Regions from separate parts of the Thioalkalivibrio sp. HL-Eb18 genome, predicted to be linked through region 2. Evidence: riboswitches for the same ligand, from Rfam matches in the RefSeq annotation. Region 2 holds a riboswitch; the other holds the start of a gene.
What was found. Region 2 has a riboswitch for cobalamin ahead of F813_RS0106055 (TonB-dependent receptor domain-containing protein). Riboswitches for the same ligand answer to the same signal wherever they lie in the genome.

Region 1: another riboswitch for cobalamin. It lies ahead of bluB (5,6-dimethylbenzimidazole synthase); the one in region 2 lies ahead of F813_RS0106055 (TonB-dependent receptor domain-containing protein).

What each region holds. Positions count from the first base shown of each region.
Region 1 covers NZ_KB822969.1:90,978-99,421, forward strand. The annotation lists gene F813_RS0108960 (ABC transporter ATP-binding protein) at 1-526, opposite strand, end outside; gene F813_RS0108965 (iron ABC transporter permease) at 526-1,497, opposite strand; gene F813_RS0108970 (cobalamin-binding protein) at 1,504-2,406, opposite strand; cobalamin riboswitch at 2,553-2,748, shown strand; gene bluB (5,6-dimethylbenzimidazole synthase) at 2,844-3,566, shown strand; gene cbiB (adenosylcobinamide-phosphate synthase CbiB) at 3,563-4,465, shown strand; gene cobD (threonine-phosphate decarboxylase CobD) at 4,518-5,477, shown strand; gene F813_RS0108990 (cobyric acid synthase) at 5,474-6,961, shown strand; gene cobU (bifunctional adenosylcobinamide kinase/adenosylcobinamide-phosphate guanylyltransferase) at 6,958-7,479, shown strand; gene cobT (nicotinate-nucleotide--dimethylbenzimidazole phosphoribosyltransferase) at 7,532-8,444, shown strand, end outside.
Region 2 covers NZ_KB822965.1:60,107-68,550, reverse strand. The annotation lists gene F813_RS0106075 (DUF2390 domain-containing protein) at 1-301, opposite strand, end outside; gene fnr (fumarate/nitrate reduction transcriptional regulator Fnr) at 294-1,025, opposite strand; gene F813_RS0106065 (cyclopropane-fatty-acyl-phospholipid synthase family protein) at 1,231-2,469, shown strand; gene F813_RS0106060 (hypothetical protein) at 2,580-4,478, shown strand; cobalamin riboswitch at 4,524-4,773, shown strand; gene F813_RS0106055 (TonB-dependent receptor domain-containing protein) at 4,915-6,765, shown strand; gene F813_RS0106050 (cob(I)yrinic acid a,c-diamide adenosyltransferase) at 6,769-7,323, shown strand; gene F813_RS0106045 (cobaltochelatase subunit CobN) at 7,448-8,444, shown strand, end outside.

The DNA.
Region 1 (8,444 bases), on a different contig from region 2:
GGCGCTGGCGCTCGCCGCCGGACAGGGTGTCCACCAGGCGGTGTTCCAGCGCGGCCAGGTCCATCCGGGCCAGTGCGGCGCGGGCCTGGGCGTAGTCCTCGGCGGTCTCGATGTCCCAGGGTCGCAGGTAAGGGTGGCGGCCGATCAAGGCGGTCTCCAGTACCGTTGCGGGGAACCCGTCGTGGTGCTTCTGGAACACCAGACCCAGTTCGCGCGCCAGGCGGGCACGGGAGTAGTCGGGGAGCGGGCGGCCTTGCACATGGATCTCTCCGGTGCGGGCGTCGCGCAGCCCGGCCAGGGTATGCAGCAGGGTGCTCTTGCCCGCGCCATTCGGGCCGAGGATGCCCCAGCACTGTCCCGGGTTGATGGTCAGGTCCAGGGGCGTGCCGCTGGCGCGTTCCGGGATGTCGATGACCAGATCGTGGGTCGCCAGCAGGGTGTCCGGTCCGGGCGCCTCGTGCACGCTCTCTGCACCGGGCGCATGGGGATCGCCGTGGCGTTGGGGATGGGCAGTGTGCGGAGGCATCAGCGGCTCCGGTACAGCAGGAACAGGAACACGGGAACCCCCAGCATCGCGGTGATTACGCCGACGGGCAACTGCTCCGGGGCGATCATCGTGCGGGCGAGGGTGTCGGCCAGCGTCAGCAGAATGCCGCCGCCCAGCGCCGAGGCCGGCAGGATCACACGCTGGTCGTTGCCGAAGACCAGTCGGAGCATGTGCGGCACGATCAGCCCGACAAAGCCCACCGCGCCGACCTGCATGACCGCCGTGGCTGTGATCAGTGCCGCAGCGACGTAAATCGTCCACTCCACCGGACGCACGGCCACGCCCAGCGCGGCCGCCTGCATCGGGCCGCGCGCCAGGACGTTCAGGGTCCGTCCCAGGGGCAGTGCCAGCAGCACCACCAGTACCAGCACGCCCCAGGCGGGGTACGGGTTGCGGGCGTGAGAGACATCGCCCATCAGCCAGTACAGCATTCCGGGCAGCTCCGCGGTCGGGCTTACGGCTAAGAGGAAGCTGATGACGGCGCCCCAGCCGGCCGCTACGACCACTCCGGTCAGCAGCAACCGGGTCGGGGTCCAGCTGCCGGTGCCGTGCGCGAGGCCGAAGACGATCACCGTGGACAGCAGCGCACCCGCGAATGCGGCGACCGAGACCGAGAACATCGACAGGCCCGCGAGCATGGCCAGCAGGGCGCCCACGGAAGCCCCGCCGGAGAGACCCAGCACATAGGGGTCGGCCAGCGGGTTGCGCAGCAACACCTGCATCAAAGCGCCGGCGACGCCCAGCAGCCCGCCGGCGGCGAACGCGGCCAGGGCGCGCGGAAGGCGCAGTTCCAGCACCAGCGTGCTGTGCAGGCGGCTGCCTTCGCCCTGAATCACCGCGAGCAGGTCGTCGAGGGGGATGGCGACACTGCCGTAGGCCAGGGCGACCAGGATCGCGAGCAGTGACGCCGGGAGCAGGACCCCCGTGGCGAGGAGGAAGGAGCGGGTCACGGAGGATCAGTCCGTCCGGCGCTGGCGGGCGCGTTCGAGTTCCTCGCACATCAGCCGGGTTCCTTCGGCAATCCGCGGGGTGTGACGCTGGAGGAGCGACGGCGGGATGAAGAACAGGTTGTCACGCTGCACCGCGGTCATGTACTCCCATTGTTCCCAGGCAATCACCCAGTCCGGACGGTCCTCGCCCATGCCGCCGCCAATGATCACCTCCGGGTCGGCGTCGATCACGGCCTCGCGATCCATGCGCGGTACCAGGCGGTCCAGGTGGCCGAACACGTTGTCGCCCCCGCACAGGCGGATGGCCTCGCTGATCAGGTGTTCGTCGTTGACCGTCATCAGGGGCTGCTCCCAGACCTGGTAGAACAGCGGGACCGGGTCGCGGTCGGCATAGTCGAGCCGTAGCGTCTCGATCTCGTCGAGAAAGGCCTGCACCGCCTCTTCACCGTGTTCCTCCGTACCCGCGAGCTGGGCCATGCGACGCATGCTGGAGGCCACCCCTTCGAAACTGCGCGGTTCCGAGACATAGACGTTCAGTCCCAGATCGCGCAGGCGCTCGATCTGCGAGCTGGAATTGCCACTGCGCCAGGCGACCACCAGGTCCGGGTCCATTTCGACCACGCGTTCCAGATCGATGCGGCTGTAGCCGCCGACTCGCGGGATCATCTCCGCCTCCGGCGGAAAATCGCTGTGCTGGGTGACGCCCACCAGCTTGTCTCCGGCGCCGACGGCGAACAGGACTTCGGTGATGTGCGGGGCCAGGCTGACGATGCGTTCGGCGGGCCGGTCGAGCGTGACCTCGCGATCGTCGTCGTCGGTCACCGTGACCGGTTCGGCCAGTGCCGGTGCCGCGCACAGGAGTATCGTGACAAGGAGCGTCAACTGGCGTTTTATGGCGGTTAAAGTCATTAAAAATCCGATGGTTGTGGATTGGTCGTAATGTAGAAAATACCGTGTTTTCGGGGCGCCGAACGGGTAGCGAAAGCGCTTCATCATAGCAGCAAGGGCCAGATGGTTTGGTGCCCAAATTGGTCGCGGGTGGCCCGAGCGCGTATCATGTCTCGCTTTCGCCAGGTGCCTGCAGTGCGCAGGTGAAACGGGAAGCCGGTGCAAGTCCGGCGCTGCCCCCGCAACGGTAAGCGAGCGGCGAAGCAGACTGGCCACTGGGTCCTGCACCTGGGAAGGCGTCTGCCGATCGGCATGGTCCGACGCTCGCAAGCCCGGAGACCGGCCTGGCGGTGATTCATCCTGCGACCGTGCGGCGGGCAACGGTCGAGGGCGCAGGCGTGCTGGCTTGATGCCTGTTCCTTCGTGTCTTCGCCGTGCCGTCGCCTCGACGGAACCTCATGACGGCCCCAGCTCCCAACCAGTCAGAAGAGAATCCGAACGCGTTCGCCTCGGCGGAGCGGGCGGCGGTGTATCGCGTGATCGGCGAGCGCCGGGACATGCGCCATTTCCGCCCGGACCCGGTGGACGCCGATACGTTGCGGCGGCTACTGGAGGCCGCTCATCAGGCGCCCAGTGTGGGCTACATGCAGCCCTGGCGCTTTCTGCGGGTGACGGACCTGCGGCTGCGCGACGCGCTGCATGGCCATGTGGCGGCCGAACAGTCGCGCACGGCCGAGGCCTGTGGCGAGCGAGCCGCGGAGGTGCATCGGCTGAAGCTCGAGGGTATCCGCGATGCCGGCGAGCTGCTCGTGGTGGCCCTGACCGACGGGCGCGAGCGCTACGTGCTGGGTCGGCGCACGATCCCGGAGATGGATCTGTGCTCCGCAGCCTGTGCGATCCAGAACCTGTGGCTGGCGGCGCGGGCCGAGGGCCTGGGCATGGGCTGGGTATCCCTGTTCGACCCGGACTGGCTGGCGCGCGAACTGGGTATGCCGGAAGGGGCCTGGCCGATCGCGATCCTCTGCCTGGGGCATGTGGATGCGTTCTACGAGCGGCCCATGCTGGAAACCGAGGGCTGGGATCAGCGGCGGCCGCTGGACGAGCTGGTGTTCGAGAATCGCTGGGAACAACAACGGGACTCGAGTGCGGATGCGCCGCGCGCGGCTCGACGCCGCGCATGACCACCTTCGCACTGCTGGTCGCCGCTCTGGTACTGGATCGGCTGCTGGGGGACCCGCGGCGAGGCCATCCGCTGGCAGGATTCGGGATGCTGGCGGCCGGGGCGGAGCGGATCGGCCACGCGGATTCGGTCTGGCGCGGCGGCTTCTGGGTGCTGGTGCTGGTCGTGCCCTTCGGGCTGGCGGCCTGGTGGCTGAGCCGCCTCCCGGGCGGCTGGCTGGTGGAGCTGGCCGTGCTGTGGCTGGCGCTCGGCGGGCGCGGGCTGGAGGAGCACGCCCGTCGCGTGATTGATGCCCTGCAGGCCGGGGACCTTCCTGGCGCCCGACAGGCAGTGGGCATGCTGGTCAGCCGCGATACTTCGGAGCTGGACGCGTCCGGTGTTCGTGCGGCCACGGCGGAGTCGGTGCTGGAGAACGGCAACGACGCGGTGTTCGCGACGGTATTCTGGTTCCTGGTCGCGGGTGCGGCGGGTGTCGTGGTCTACCGTCTGGTGAACACGCTGGATGCGATGTGGGGCTACCGCACGCCGCGCCATGCACGCTTCGGGCGGGTCGCGGCGCGGCTGGACGATATCCTCAACTGGGTCCCGGCACGCCTGACCAGCCTGGCCTATGCGCTGGCCGGACAGACGCGGACGGCGCTGCGCTGCTGGCGCGACCAGGGCAGACGCTGGAAGAGCCCGAACGCGGGACCGGTGATGGCCGCCGGGGCAGGGGCGCTGGGGGTGACGCTGGGCGGTCCGGCGCACTATGCCGGGGGTACCGAGGATCGGCCGGTCCTCGGTGCCGGCGCCGCCCCGGGCCCGGGTGCCATCGATGCCGCACTGCGGCTGGTCGATCACGCGCTGGCGATCTGGCTGGTGGCCATCGCCACAGGAGTACTGATTCTTGTATTCGTCTAACGCCACAACCGAATCCGCGAGCGGGCCGCTGAAGCAGGTCCACGGGGGCGGTGTGCGTGCGGCGGCGGCGCATTACGGGATCCCCGAGGCGCAGTGGCTGGACCTGTCCACGGGGATCAACCCGCAGGGTTATCCCGTCGGACCGGTGCCCGCCGAGGCCTGGCAGCGCCTCCCGGAGGACGAGGACGGGCTGGAGGCCGCCGCCCGGGCGTACTACGGCGCTGCATCGTTACTGCCGGTCGCCGGTTCCCAGGCGGCGATTCAGGCGCTGCCCCGGCTGCGAGCGGGGCCTGCCCGTGTCGGGGTACTGGAGCCGAGCTACAACGAGCACGCCCGTGCCTGGCGGGCGGCTGGACACGAAGTGGTCGCGGTGAGGGAGGGCGAACTCGCCGGGGCCGCGTCCACGCTGGACGTACTGGTGCTGGTCAATCCAAACAACCCCACCGCCGCGTATTTTGCTCCCGAGACGCTGCTCGACTGGCACCGCAGGCTCGCCGAGCGGGGTGGCTGGCTGGTGGTCGACGAGGCTTTTATGGACACCACGCCCCAGCAGAGTCTGGCTGGACATACGCCGCGCGAGGGCCTGTTCGCGTTGCGTTCGCTGGGCAAGTTCTTCGGCCTGGCCGGTGCGCGGGTCGGCTTCGTTCTGGCCCCGGACGGCTGGCTGCGGCGCATCGCCGAGTTGCTGGGACCGTGGAGCGTGCCCGGTCCCGCGCGGTGGGTGGCGCAGCAGGCGCTGGAAGACCGGGCGTGGCAGGCACAGACGCGCGGGCAACTGCAGGAGGCAGGGCGCCGGCTCGAGACGCTGCTGCGGGATGCCGGCTTGCCGCCGGCGGGCGGGACGCCGCTGTTCCAGTGGTGCCGGACCGACCATGCGCAGGCGATTCAGGATGCGCTGGCGCGTCAGGGCATCCTCGTGCGTCGTTTCGACCGTCCGGCCAGCCTGCGTTTTGGCCTGCCGGGGCGTGAGGCCGATTGGCAGCGGCTGGAAACGGAGCTGCAGCAGGCATGAACGGTACAACGCTCATGGTGCAGGGGACCACCTCGGATGCCGGCAAGAGCGTGCTGGTGGCCGGGCTGGCGCGGGTGCTGCATCGCCGCGGGCTGTCGGTGGTGCCGTTCAAGCCGCAGAACATGGCGCTGAACAGCGCGGTCACCCTGGACGGAGGCGAGATCGGGCGCGCCCAGGCCCTCCAGGCCGCCGCCTGCGGCCTGGAGCCGCACACCGACATGAATCCGGTGCTGCTCAAGCCCACCTCCGATGAGGGGGCGCAGGTGATCATCCACGGCCGCCCGGCGGCCGAGCTGGATGCCCGCGCCTACCACGACTACAAGCCGGTTGCCCGCGAGGCCGTGCTGGCCTCGCATCGGCGACTGACCGCGCAGTATGCGCATGTGCTGGTGGAAGGCGCGGGCTCGCCGGCGGAGATCAACCTGCGCGCAGGCGATATCGCCAACATGGGGTTTGCCGAGGCGGTGGACTGTCCGGTGATTCTGGTCGCGGATATTGACCGCGGCGGCGTGTTCGCGCATCTGGTAGGCACGCTCGCGCTGTTGAGCGAGACGGAGCGCGCGCGGGTGCAGGGTTTCGTGATCAACCGCTTTCGCGGCGATATCAGCCTGCTGCAGCCGGGGCTGGACTGGCTGGAGCAGGAGACCGGCAAGCCGGTGCTTGGGGTGATCCCGTACCTGCACGGGTTGTACCTGGATGCCGAGGACGCCCTGCCGCGCGAGGCGGTCCCGCAGAAGGTGGCGGATGCCCTGAAGGTCGTCGTGCCGGCCCTGCCGCGTATCTCCAACCATACCGATTTCGACCCGCTGCGCCTGCACCCGGCTGTGGACCTTCGCTTCGCCGGCCCGGGCGAGTCGCTGCAGCCGGCGGATCTGATCATCCTTCCCGGGTCCAAGGCCGTGCGTGATGACCTCGCCTGGTTGCGCGAACAGGGCTGGGAGGCCGAGCTGCGCCGCCATGTGCGTTATGGCGGCAAGGTGCTCGGGATCTGTGGCGGCTTCCAGATGCTGGGTCGGGTCGTACACGATCCTGACGGCGTCGAGGGGCGGCCTGGTTCCACGCCGGGGTTGGGCTGGCTGGACATCGAGACGCGTCTCGCGCCCGAAAAGCGCCTGGAGCGTGTTGCCGGGGGGCGTGTGCTGGGCCAGGAAGCCCACGTGGAGGGCTACGAAATCCATGCCGGTGTGACGACCGGAGCCGGGCTGGGTCGCGCCCTACTGGAGCTGCAGCATGGCCCGGACGGCGCGCGCAGCGAGGACGATGCGGTGGCGGGGACCTATGTCCATGGGGTATTCGATACCTCCGCTGCCGCCGAGGCTTTGCTGCACTGGGCCGGCATGCGCACGGGGACGGAGCATGGGGAAGACCTGGCGACCGCCCGCGAGCGTGGCCTGGAACGCCTGGCCGATACCCTGGAGGCGCACCTGGACCTGGGGCGCATCCTCGCGCTGCTGCGGGCAGGAAACTCGGAGCCTGTGACATGAAGACGATGGTGCTCGGCGGCGTGCGTTCCGGCAAGAGTCGGCTGGCGGAGCAGTTGGCCGATGCCAGCGGCTTGCACGTGACCTATGTCGCTACCGCGCGTGCCGACGACGCCGAGATGGCGCGCCGCATTGAGCGCCATCGCGCCGACCGTCCCGGAGACTGGGGCCTGATCGAGGCGGATACCGGCCTGGCCGCCGCGCTGGAAGAGGCTGCAAGGCCAGATGGGTGCCTGCTGGTCGACTGTCTGACGCTGTGGCTGACCCAGCTCCTGTGCACCGAGGACGAGGCCCTGATCGAGCGCGAGCGGGAGGCCCTGATCGCGACCGTGCCGCGCCTGCCGGGCACGCTCGTGTTCGTGTCCAACGAGACGGGTATGGGGATTACCCCGATGGATGCCTTGTCCCGCCGGTTCGCCGACGAGGCCGGCTGGCTGCACCAGCGCCTGGCCCCGGCGATGGACCGTGTCGTCCTGACCGTCGCCGGCCTCCCGCATGTGCTCAAGGGTGACCCGCTGTGATCCAGGGCGTGCTCTGCTGCGGCCACGAAGACTGGTCAAATAAGGAGAACACGTGACCGAAGACTGTGACTGGCTGCAGGTGCCGCCGGCTGCCCTCAACGCCGAGGCGGGCCAGGCGGCGGCCGAGCGCCAGGCCCATCTGACCAAGCCACCGGGCTCGCTCGGGCGACTGGAGTCGATCGCCGAGCGCCTGGCCGCCATGCAGGGTGTGTCCCAGCCCATGCTGGAGCGGGTGCATATCGCGGTGTTTGCGGGCGATCACGGTGTGGTGGCGGAGGGCATTTCGCGTTTCCCGCAGGCCGTGACTGCGCAGATGGTCGCGAACTTCGCCAACGGCGGCGCGGCGATCTCGGTGCTGGCCCGGCACCTGGGGGCGTCCATCGAGGTGATCAACCTCGGTACCGTGGCTCAGCCCCCGGCCGTCGCCGGTGTGCAGCAATTGAACCTGGGGCCCGGCACCGCCAACCTCGTACGCGAGCCGGCGATGACGCCGGCGCAGCTGGAACGCGCGCTCAACGCCGGCCGCCAGTGCGCCGAGCGTGCGCGACGGGGGGACGCACAACTGTTCATCGGTGGCGAGATGGGCATCGGCAACACGACGGCCGCCGCTGCACTCGCCTGTTCGATACTGGACCTGCCCCCGGTTGATCTGGCTGGGCCCGGCACGGGTCTGGATGCGAACGGGGTACGCCACAAGGCCGAGGTGATCGAGCAGGCCCTGCGCACCCACGCCGCGGTGCGTGGCGAGGCACTCGGCAGTCTGCGCTGTCTGGGAGGGTTCGAGATTGCGGGCCTGGCTGGCGCCTACATTGCGGCGGCGCAGATCGGGCTGCCGGTGCTGGTGGATGGTTTCATCAGTACCTCGGCGGCGCTGGTGGCGGAGCGGCTGTGTCCGGGCACGGCGGACTGGTTCCTTTTTGCCCACAGTTCGGCGGAGCCGGGTCACCAGCGGCTGCTGGAAGCAC
Region 2 (8,444 bases):
GTTCCTTTGCGGCGCCATACAACGCTTGGCGATGTGGCTCTGATGCAATGGGCTTGAGTCGACGACGCAGTCGGCGGACGCGCTCGGTGGCCTGCACTTGCCAGGCCGCTGCATCGCGCGCAAGCCGCTTCCAGTCGCTTGCTGGCATGCCGCCGGGGTACCACAGCGCGAACAGCGCGAGAATGACATTCACCGCATGTGCATCCTGCCAGTGCAGCAGGCGGTTGCGGGCCGGCGCATAGTCCCAGCGGCCCAGGGCGAATTTCCAGAAGGTGTCGAACCCGTGAGTGGGTTCAGGCACTGCTGGCGGCAGGCGTAAAGGTCACGCCGGCGGTATTGCGCAGGCTGTTGGGTTCGAGGATCTCGAGATCCCGGGTGCGGAGGCTGATCACGCCCTGTTTGCGCAATTGCGTGAACAGGCGGCTGATGGTCTCCTGGGTCAGCCCGAGGTGATTGGCGATGTCGGCGCGCGACATCGGCAGATAGAAGCGTTCGGGGGACAGACCACGCGCACGGTGCCGTTCGGACAGCGTCACCAGGAAAGTGGCCAGACGCTGCTCCGCCGTGCGCTGTCCCAGCAGGGTGTGCAGGCTTTCGTCCTGGGCCAGCTCCTTGCTCATCACCTTCATCATGTGCTGGCGAAAGGTCGGGAGTCGGTCGGCGAGGTCGTCCACATGGGCGTAGGGGACGGCGCAGACACTGGTGGATTCCAGCGCCACTGCACTGACTGGATGCTTGCCGGAATGGATTGCGTCTAGCCCCAGGAGATCGCCAGCGAAGGCGAATCCAGTGATCTGTTCGGTGCCGTCGTCGCTGATCAGCACCGCTTTCAGTGCGCCTGTTCGGACGGCGAACAGGGTTTCGAAGCGTTCGCCCATATTGAACAGCAGTGCCCCCTTCTCGATCGGACGGCGCTGTTGAACAATCTCGTCGAGTTGCCAGAGTTCGTTCTGTGGTAGGCCCATCGGCAGGCAGAGCTGGCGCAGGGTGCAGTGTTCGCAGGCTTGGGTCGGACGCAGTGTCATGTGCTCAGGTTAGCGGTTTTGGCGTCAGAGAGGGAAGGCGTCTGTTGGCCCTGGATGGAGGTTGCTCGTATGAGGAATTCCGTTATTGTGAGTGTGGAACCTTTTGGGGTAGCAGGGATCAGCCAATTCAGAGGCTTGCGACGAAGCGAGTGCGATATTTAGACTCTGTTTAATATAGCAGAGGATTCGCAGGGGAAGGGACGCAATGATCGAACGGATGCTGAACGAATACATGCGCCACGGCACGCTGATCCTGCGCGAGCCGAACGGGAGTGAGCGCCGTTTCGGGCAGGGGGCACCCGAGATAACACTGCAGGTCCATGATCGGGCGGCTCTGAAGCGCATCGCGCGCGATCCCGGGTTCCAGCTGGGCGAGACCTACATGGACGGGCTCTGGTCGCCGGGACCCGAGGGCATCCGGGTGTTTCTGGATGTGGTGATGCGCAATTTTGCGCCCAGGTTCCAGCGTCGAGTGCATCCGCTGGTGTGCATGTTTCGTGCGATCCTCGAGCAGGGCAACCGTATCGCGCGCAGCTACCAGAACATCTCGCATCATTACGACGTGGACGAGTGGTTGTTCCGCCGTTTCCTTGACGAGGGCATGTTCTATAGCTGCGCCTATTTCGAGCGACCGGACATGAGCCTGGAGGAGGCCCAGCAGGCCAAGTGCGCGATGTTGCGCAAGAAGCTGGTGCTGGAGCCCGGTCAGCGGGTGCTGGATATCGGCTGCGGCTGGGGCGGGCTGGCCTTTCACCTGGCCGAGAACGCCGATGTCCAGGTGGACGGAATTACTCTGTCGCGGGAGCAACTGCGAGTGGCCCAGGCGGAGGCGAAGCGCCGCGGCCTGGACGATCGCGTGCGCTTTTTCTATCAGGACTACCGCGAACACGACGACCAGTACGACCGGGTCGTCAGTGTCGGCATGTTCGAGCATGTCGGCGTGCCCAATTACGGCACCTTCTTCCAGCGCGTGAACGATCTGCTTAAGGACGATGGTGTGGCGGTCCTGCACACGATTGGCCGCCAGGGCCCTCCGGGCACCACCAACCCCTGGTTGAGCAAGTACATCTTCCCTGGCGGTTACACCCCGGCACTGTCCGAGGTGATGGAGGCACTGGAACCGACTCCGCTGCATACCACCGATATCGAGTTCTGGCGGCTGCACTATGCGGAGACGCTCGCCGAGTGGTATCGGCGATTCCAGAACATTCGCGCCGAGGCGGTGGAACATTTCGATGAGCGCTTCTGCCGCATGTGGGAGTTCTATCTGGCCAGTTGCGAGGCGACCTTCCGCTGGTGGCGTCAGGTGGTCTTCCATATCCAGGTGGCCAAGCAGCAGGATGCCGTGCCGCTGACCCGCGACTATCTGTATGCCGACGAGGTGCCCGAGGTGGTTTCGACGCCGCCGGGGGAGGCGGCCGCCCAGGGCCGCAGTGCCGCGTAGGGATCGCGGACTACTTCCTGGTTCTCTGAGTATTTTTTCCTGACCGGACACCCGCAACCTCTCTGTTTTCCCTACACTTCACGGAAACGCTGAAGGGGCAGGGACGACGGGTGTTTGGCAGGTTTCGCAAGCGGCAACAGCGGCAGGAGGCCCCCCAGGCCGCCAGTCCGAGCCAGGACCATGTGCTGATCGAGGCCGCCGGACGCAGCCGGATCACCGAGGTCGCGGCGACTGCGCGCAAGGTGCCCTGGTCGCTGAACATGCTGCAGCTGTTGTGGGCGGCCGGCCCGGTGACCTTCCTCGCAATGCAGGGGGGCTACTTCCTGGGCTTTGGTCACGCCGCCCCGGCCCAGAATTTCATCTTCTTTGCGGTCTACACGCTGCTGTTCGGGGTGATTGGCCTGCTGGCGCGATTCATTGCCGATGCCACGCGGGGCAAGCGGCAGGAGCGCTCGCGCGATCAGCTGCGTAATACGATCGACCTGTTGCCGGATCTGCTGTTCGTGACGCGCGATCTGGCGATGGCCGAGATGGCACCGGACATGCGACGGCGCAAGGCCGCCGAGGTGCTGCTGCACGAGGTGGATATCTCTCCGGAAGGCGTCGCGGTCGCGGTGCGCGAAATGACGGGCGATACCAGCCTCGCGGCGGCGGCCGAGCAGATCGAGATCTACCGCCGACTGGGGCTGCGCTCGCGCGTGGCGGACTTGGTGGACGCCACGGCGGATGCGCGTCTGGCCGCGCTGGAAAAACTGCACCACGATGCCTCCGAGCTGGCGGACCCGCTGCGCGACCGGCTGCAGGGCGTCGCGCCGACGCGCGAGGATGGCGTCCGGCGGATCGATCAGTTTCTGGACCGCCTGTTCTCCGCGGCGGACTCGGACGACCTGTCGCGCTGCACACTGGATGATGCGCAGGCCATGTTTGTGCTGGCCTTCGAGATGGTCAACGGGCGGCAGATCCGGCGGTTGAGTTTCGAGTGGTCAGGTGGCTGGCGGCTGGGGCATGCGCTGGACCGGCTCGAGTACCAGGGCAACCGTTTCCGTGTTGCGCAGGCGGGCGTGGTCAGCCGCCTGCGTTCGCTGGCGATGTTGCTGGCACAAAGCCCGGCCAGTGGGCTGGATCCGCAGGTCCTGCGTGCGTCGACCCTCGACCTCGGGCGCGATGTGCTGGATGCACTCGCGAAGCTGGAGCAGGCCCGCCCGCCCGTGAACTCGCCGGAGGGCCGATTGCTTGGGCGGGCGCTGCGTCAGGTTGAGGACCTGCGCGCGGCACGGGACCAGCTGATGCAGGCGCAGAGTCGCTATACCGCTGCGGTCGAGCGCTGGGAGGCGCTGCGACGCCGGGAGGTCGAGAAGAAGGGGCAGCAAAGCTGGTTCAAGCGCAGTGCGCGCGGTATTCGGGTGAGCGAGGAGGTGATCGAACTGACGGATGACCAGAAACTGCGCCTGGCCGACCGGTTTTGTGAATACCTGTCCGAGCTCGGCATCCGGCGCGAGGGCGACCTGTTCTACTTTGGCGGACACCTGCTGGATGCGGACACCGCCAAGCGCATCGGCATCCAGCTCGCACTGATTCTCGAGCCTCTGGTCGACCTGACCAACCCGAGTATCCAGCGTGCGATCTATGCAAATCCGGCCGCCTATCTCGGGGGGCTGTACGTCGGCATGAATGCGGATGCCAAGGCGGGCCTGGGCTCGGCCATGGTGCGCATGGTGCGCCAGGATCTCGGACGTATGGCGGAGTGGCTGGCGCTGCGCCTGACACGCATCTACCACCTGCCCCTGTCCGACTCCATGCGTGATTTCCTGGTACAGCAATATGGTGCCAATCAGGAGCGCTTGGAGATGCTGGCCGCGCACCCGGTGGACGAGGGCGCACAGATGCCGCCGGTGGCGTTGCGTGCCGAGCGTTCGCCGGAGTTCGACGCCATGCTGCAGGACAAGTCCTGGGGCCGGTTGCTCAAGCGCGGTGTGCGCTATGTGCAGGCAGAGGCCCAGCGATCCTGACGTTGCGCGTTTCCCGGGTCTGGTAATTTCTTGACCAATGGTGTAGGCTTTCGTGCGTTTTCTGGTGCCCGTCGGCGTGTCTCGCCGGCGGGTTAAACGGGAAGTTCGGTGAGCCCGCCAAAGGTATCTGGATGCCTGCGGACGAATCCGACGCTGCCCCCGCAACGGTGATCGAGCGAGAGGCCATGATGGCCTCTGATGGTCGCGGCACATGCCACTGAACGGAATCGTTCGGGAAGGCGCCGCACCGGAACGCTCGTCAGCCCGGAGACCGGCCAGGGAATGATCGCGCGGCATGCGGCGGGCATGCGAGGCGGATGATCAGGCCTGGTCGCATAGCGGCTGTGCTGGGTCCCCCTCGTGTCTATCTTCCCTCGTCTGCGTGATCCCGATGAATCAACGGCGTGCGGGCGGCTCGCCGGGAGACACGGACGACATGAAACGCACAGCACTTTCCACGGCCATCCTGCTGGCCACGACCCCGCTTCTGGCCGACACGCCAGACTCCAATGCCGAAGCGCACACCCTCGATGTGGTTCAGGTCACGGCCGCGCGTATCGCGCAGACCGTCGACGAGACCCTGTCCTCGGTTACCGTCATCGACCGCGAAGAGATCGAGCGCCTGCAGCCGCAACAGTTCACCGATCTGCTGGAGGGCCGCGCCGGGATCGAAACCTCTCAGAACAGCGCCTTCGGCAAGTCCACTTCGGTGTATACGCGTGGCACGAGCTCTGACCATACGCTGCTGTTGATCGACGGCGTGCGCATGGGCTCTGCGACCACGGGTGGCGCAAGTTGGCAGTTCCTGCCTCCGGAGGAGATCGAGCGCGTGGAGATCGTGCGCGGTCCGCGCACCAGCATCTATGGTTCGGACGCGATCGGCGGCGTTGTTCAAGTCTTTACCCGTGAGGGCCGCAAGGGTCCGCCCAAGGTCAACGCCTTCGTCGGCGGTGGCAGTTTCAATACCCGCGAGGCCGGCGTCGGTGTCGCGGGTGGTACCGAGAGCACGAACTACAGTTTCTCGCTCAGCCACTTCGCGACCGACGGCATTAACGTGCAGGACGATGTCGGTGACGACGACCGGGATGGCTACGACAACACCTCGTTGGCAACCAAGGTCTCGCACCGTCTGGATAATGGCGTCGAGTTCTTCGGGAATGTCCTTTATTCGGAGGGCACGACCGAATTCGACAGTGGCTCGATCTTCGCTCCGGATGAATCCGACTTCGTCCATGCCGCGCTTCGCGCCGGCGTGAGAATTCCCGTCACTCAGCGCTGGGACACCGAGCTCTCTGCAGGGCACAGTCGCGACGAATCGGACAATTTTCTTGGGGGGGAATTCTTTTCCCAGTTCGATACCCGTCGCGATATGGTCGACTGGCGCAACGACATTGAGGTTGCGGACAATGTCCTCGTCATCACCGGTATCGATGCCTACGAGGATCGTGTGGCGAGCGATACCGTTTACGACGAGGAATCGCGCTACAACCTAGGAGCGTATTCCGTTGTTCAGGTCGACATGGGTCGCCACGACCTGGAAGGCAGCCTGCGCTACGACGACAACGAACAGTTTGGTGACAAGGTCACCGGACAGGTGGCCTGGGGCTTTCAGATGACCGACCCGCTGCGTCTGCGGGCGTCCTACGGCACTGCGTTCAAGGCGCCGACTTTCAATGATCTGTATTTCCCGGGCTTTGGGAACCCGGAGCTGGCGGCCGAGAACTCACGGACCTTCGAGCTCGGTGCTCGCTATACCAGCGGACCGTATTACTTGGACGCGGCGGTCTTTGAAACAGGCGTTGATGACCTAATCAGCAACGTTTGTATCGCGAATTGTGACGACGGTGACTCCCGCACTGATGTTCTCCAGCCGCAAAATGTGGATGAAGCGCGAATTCGTGGTTTGGAACTGGAAGGCGGTTATGCGCATGGACAGTGGGTTTCGCGTGCCTCGCTAACGTTGCTGGATGCAGAAGATCGAGAGACTGGAAACGAGCTTCCCCGCCGTTCGCCGATCACGGCTCGTTATGATTTGGATCGAAAGTTCCAAGATTTTTCTCTCGGTGGGTCGGTAATCGCAAAAAGCCGCTCTTACAATCGAGTCGATAATGTCGATCGGCTATCCGGCTATGGCTTGGTTAACCTGCGTGCGAGCTATCAGATTGCGCCCGAATGGCAGCTTCAGGCGACGGTCAACAACGTGTTCGACAAGGACTACGAGACCGCCGGAGGGTACAACCAGCCGGGGCGGGCCGCCTTCGTCAAGCTGCGCTACCAGCAGAGGTGATGCATGGGTAATCGACTGTCGAAGATTGTGACCCGCACGGGTGACGAGGGCCGGACGGGCCTGGGGGATGGCTCGCGGGTGGACAAGGACAGCCACCGTGTCGAGGCGTTTGGTGATGTGGACGAGCTGAACAGTGTCGTGGGCCGGGTCCTGATCCACGATCTCCCGGAAGAGGTCCGGCGCGTGCTGGCCCTGGTTCAGCACGAGCTGTTTGACCTGGGGGCGGAGCTGGCAGTGCCGGGGCATCAGGCACTGCCGGATGCCTCTGTGGAGCGGCTCGATGTGGAGCTGGAAAGCTTCAATGCCGAACTGCCGCCGCTCGAGGAGTTCATCCTGCCGGGCGGTGGCCCGGCCACGGCCGACTGCCACATCGCCCGTACGGTCTGTCGGCGCGCGGAACGTCGTCTGGTGGCGGTGAATCACCACGAGGCGCTGCGGCCCAGTTCGCTGGCCTACATCAACCGCCTGTCGGATCTTCTGTTTGTGCTCTGCCGTGTGCTTGCACGCCACGAGAATGGCGCGGAAGTCCTCTGGCAGCCGGCCAACAAGCGCGGCTGACTTCATCTGCCTTTGCCGGTTTTCGGGTGCCGTTTCCACGGCACCTTCCTGGGCATAACGGACTGGCGGCGCCACCACGGTACCGGTGGCGTCGCCCCATCGGATTTTCTTCGGGGTTTATCGCATGTCCTTCTGGAAACGCAGCGTGGTTTTGCTGGTGATTGTGCTGTGGAGCGCGCCCGCCTGGGCGGATCCCAAAATCGTCGGCATCGTCTCCGAGCGCTCGGCCCCCGAGGTGGCCGCCGGTGCGCATCGATTCCTGGAGGCCGTGCCGGATGCCGAGGTGGTGCTGCGCACTCCGGAGCAGCTGGCGGACAAGTCGGACTCGTCCGTCCAGGCGCTGTGGCGCGATGCCGACGCGGTACTCGTGGCAGCGGTGTTCGGGGATCAGGCCGGTCGTCTCGAACGTCTGCTGCGCGAAGAGCCGCCGGCCGAGTCAGCGCCGATTCTCGCGATCAATAGCGAACGGCGTCTGACTGCGCTGTCCCGCATCGACGGCCAGGCCGTGCTCGACGGACTGGACGAGGAGGCCCGGACCGAACTGGCCGAGAATCCCGAAGCGGGCGAGGATCCGCGCGAGCATCTGGCCCGGCAGCAGGAGCGCTTCTCAAACCAGGCCGACTGGCTGACCGGACGAGCGTTCTATCAGGGCCGCACACCGGAGAACATGGAGGGCCTCATCCGCTGGCTGGCTGCCCGGGGCGGGCACTCGATCGAGGTGCCGGAACCGGATCCGCGCGAGACCATCCGCTATTACCGGGATGGCCAGTCGGTCGCCGATCCGGAGGATCTTGGCCTGGATGCCAGGCCGGCCGTGGCCGTGCTGGACCTGGATACCGGTGACCGTCCTGGTGACCGCGAGCTGCTGGATGCGACCTGCGAGGCACTGGAGGCCCGGGATATCCAGTGCTTCGCGGTACTCGCGCGCTGGGGTGGGGCCAGTCGCGAGGCGGTCGAGAAGCTCGCCGCATCGGCGGCGCCCGCCGAGCTGAGCGGGATCGTCAGCCTGCAGGACTTCGTTGTGGGCGGCGGTGGCAACCGCGAGGCGGTGGCCGAGGCCTTCGCCGAACTGGATGTCCCGGTGGTCAAGGGGATTCGCCTGGCGGACGTGAGCGAGACCG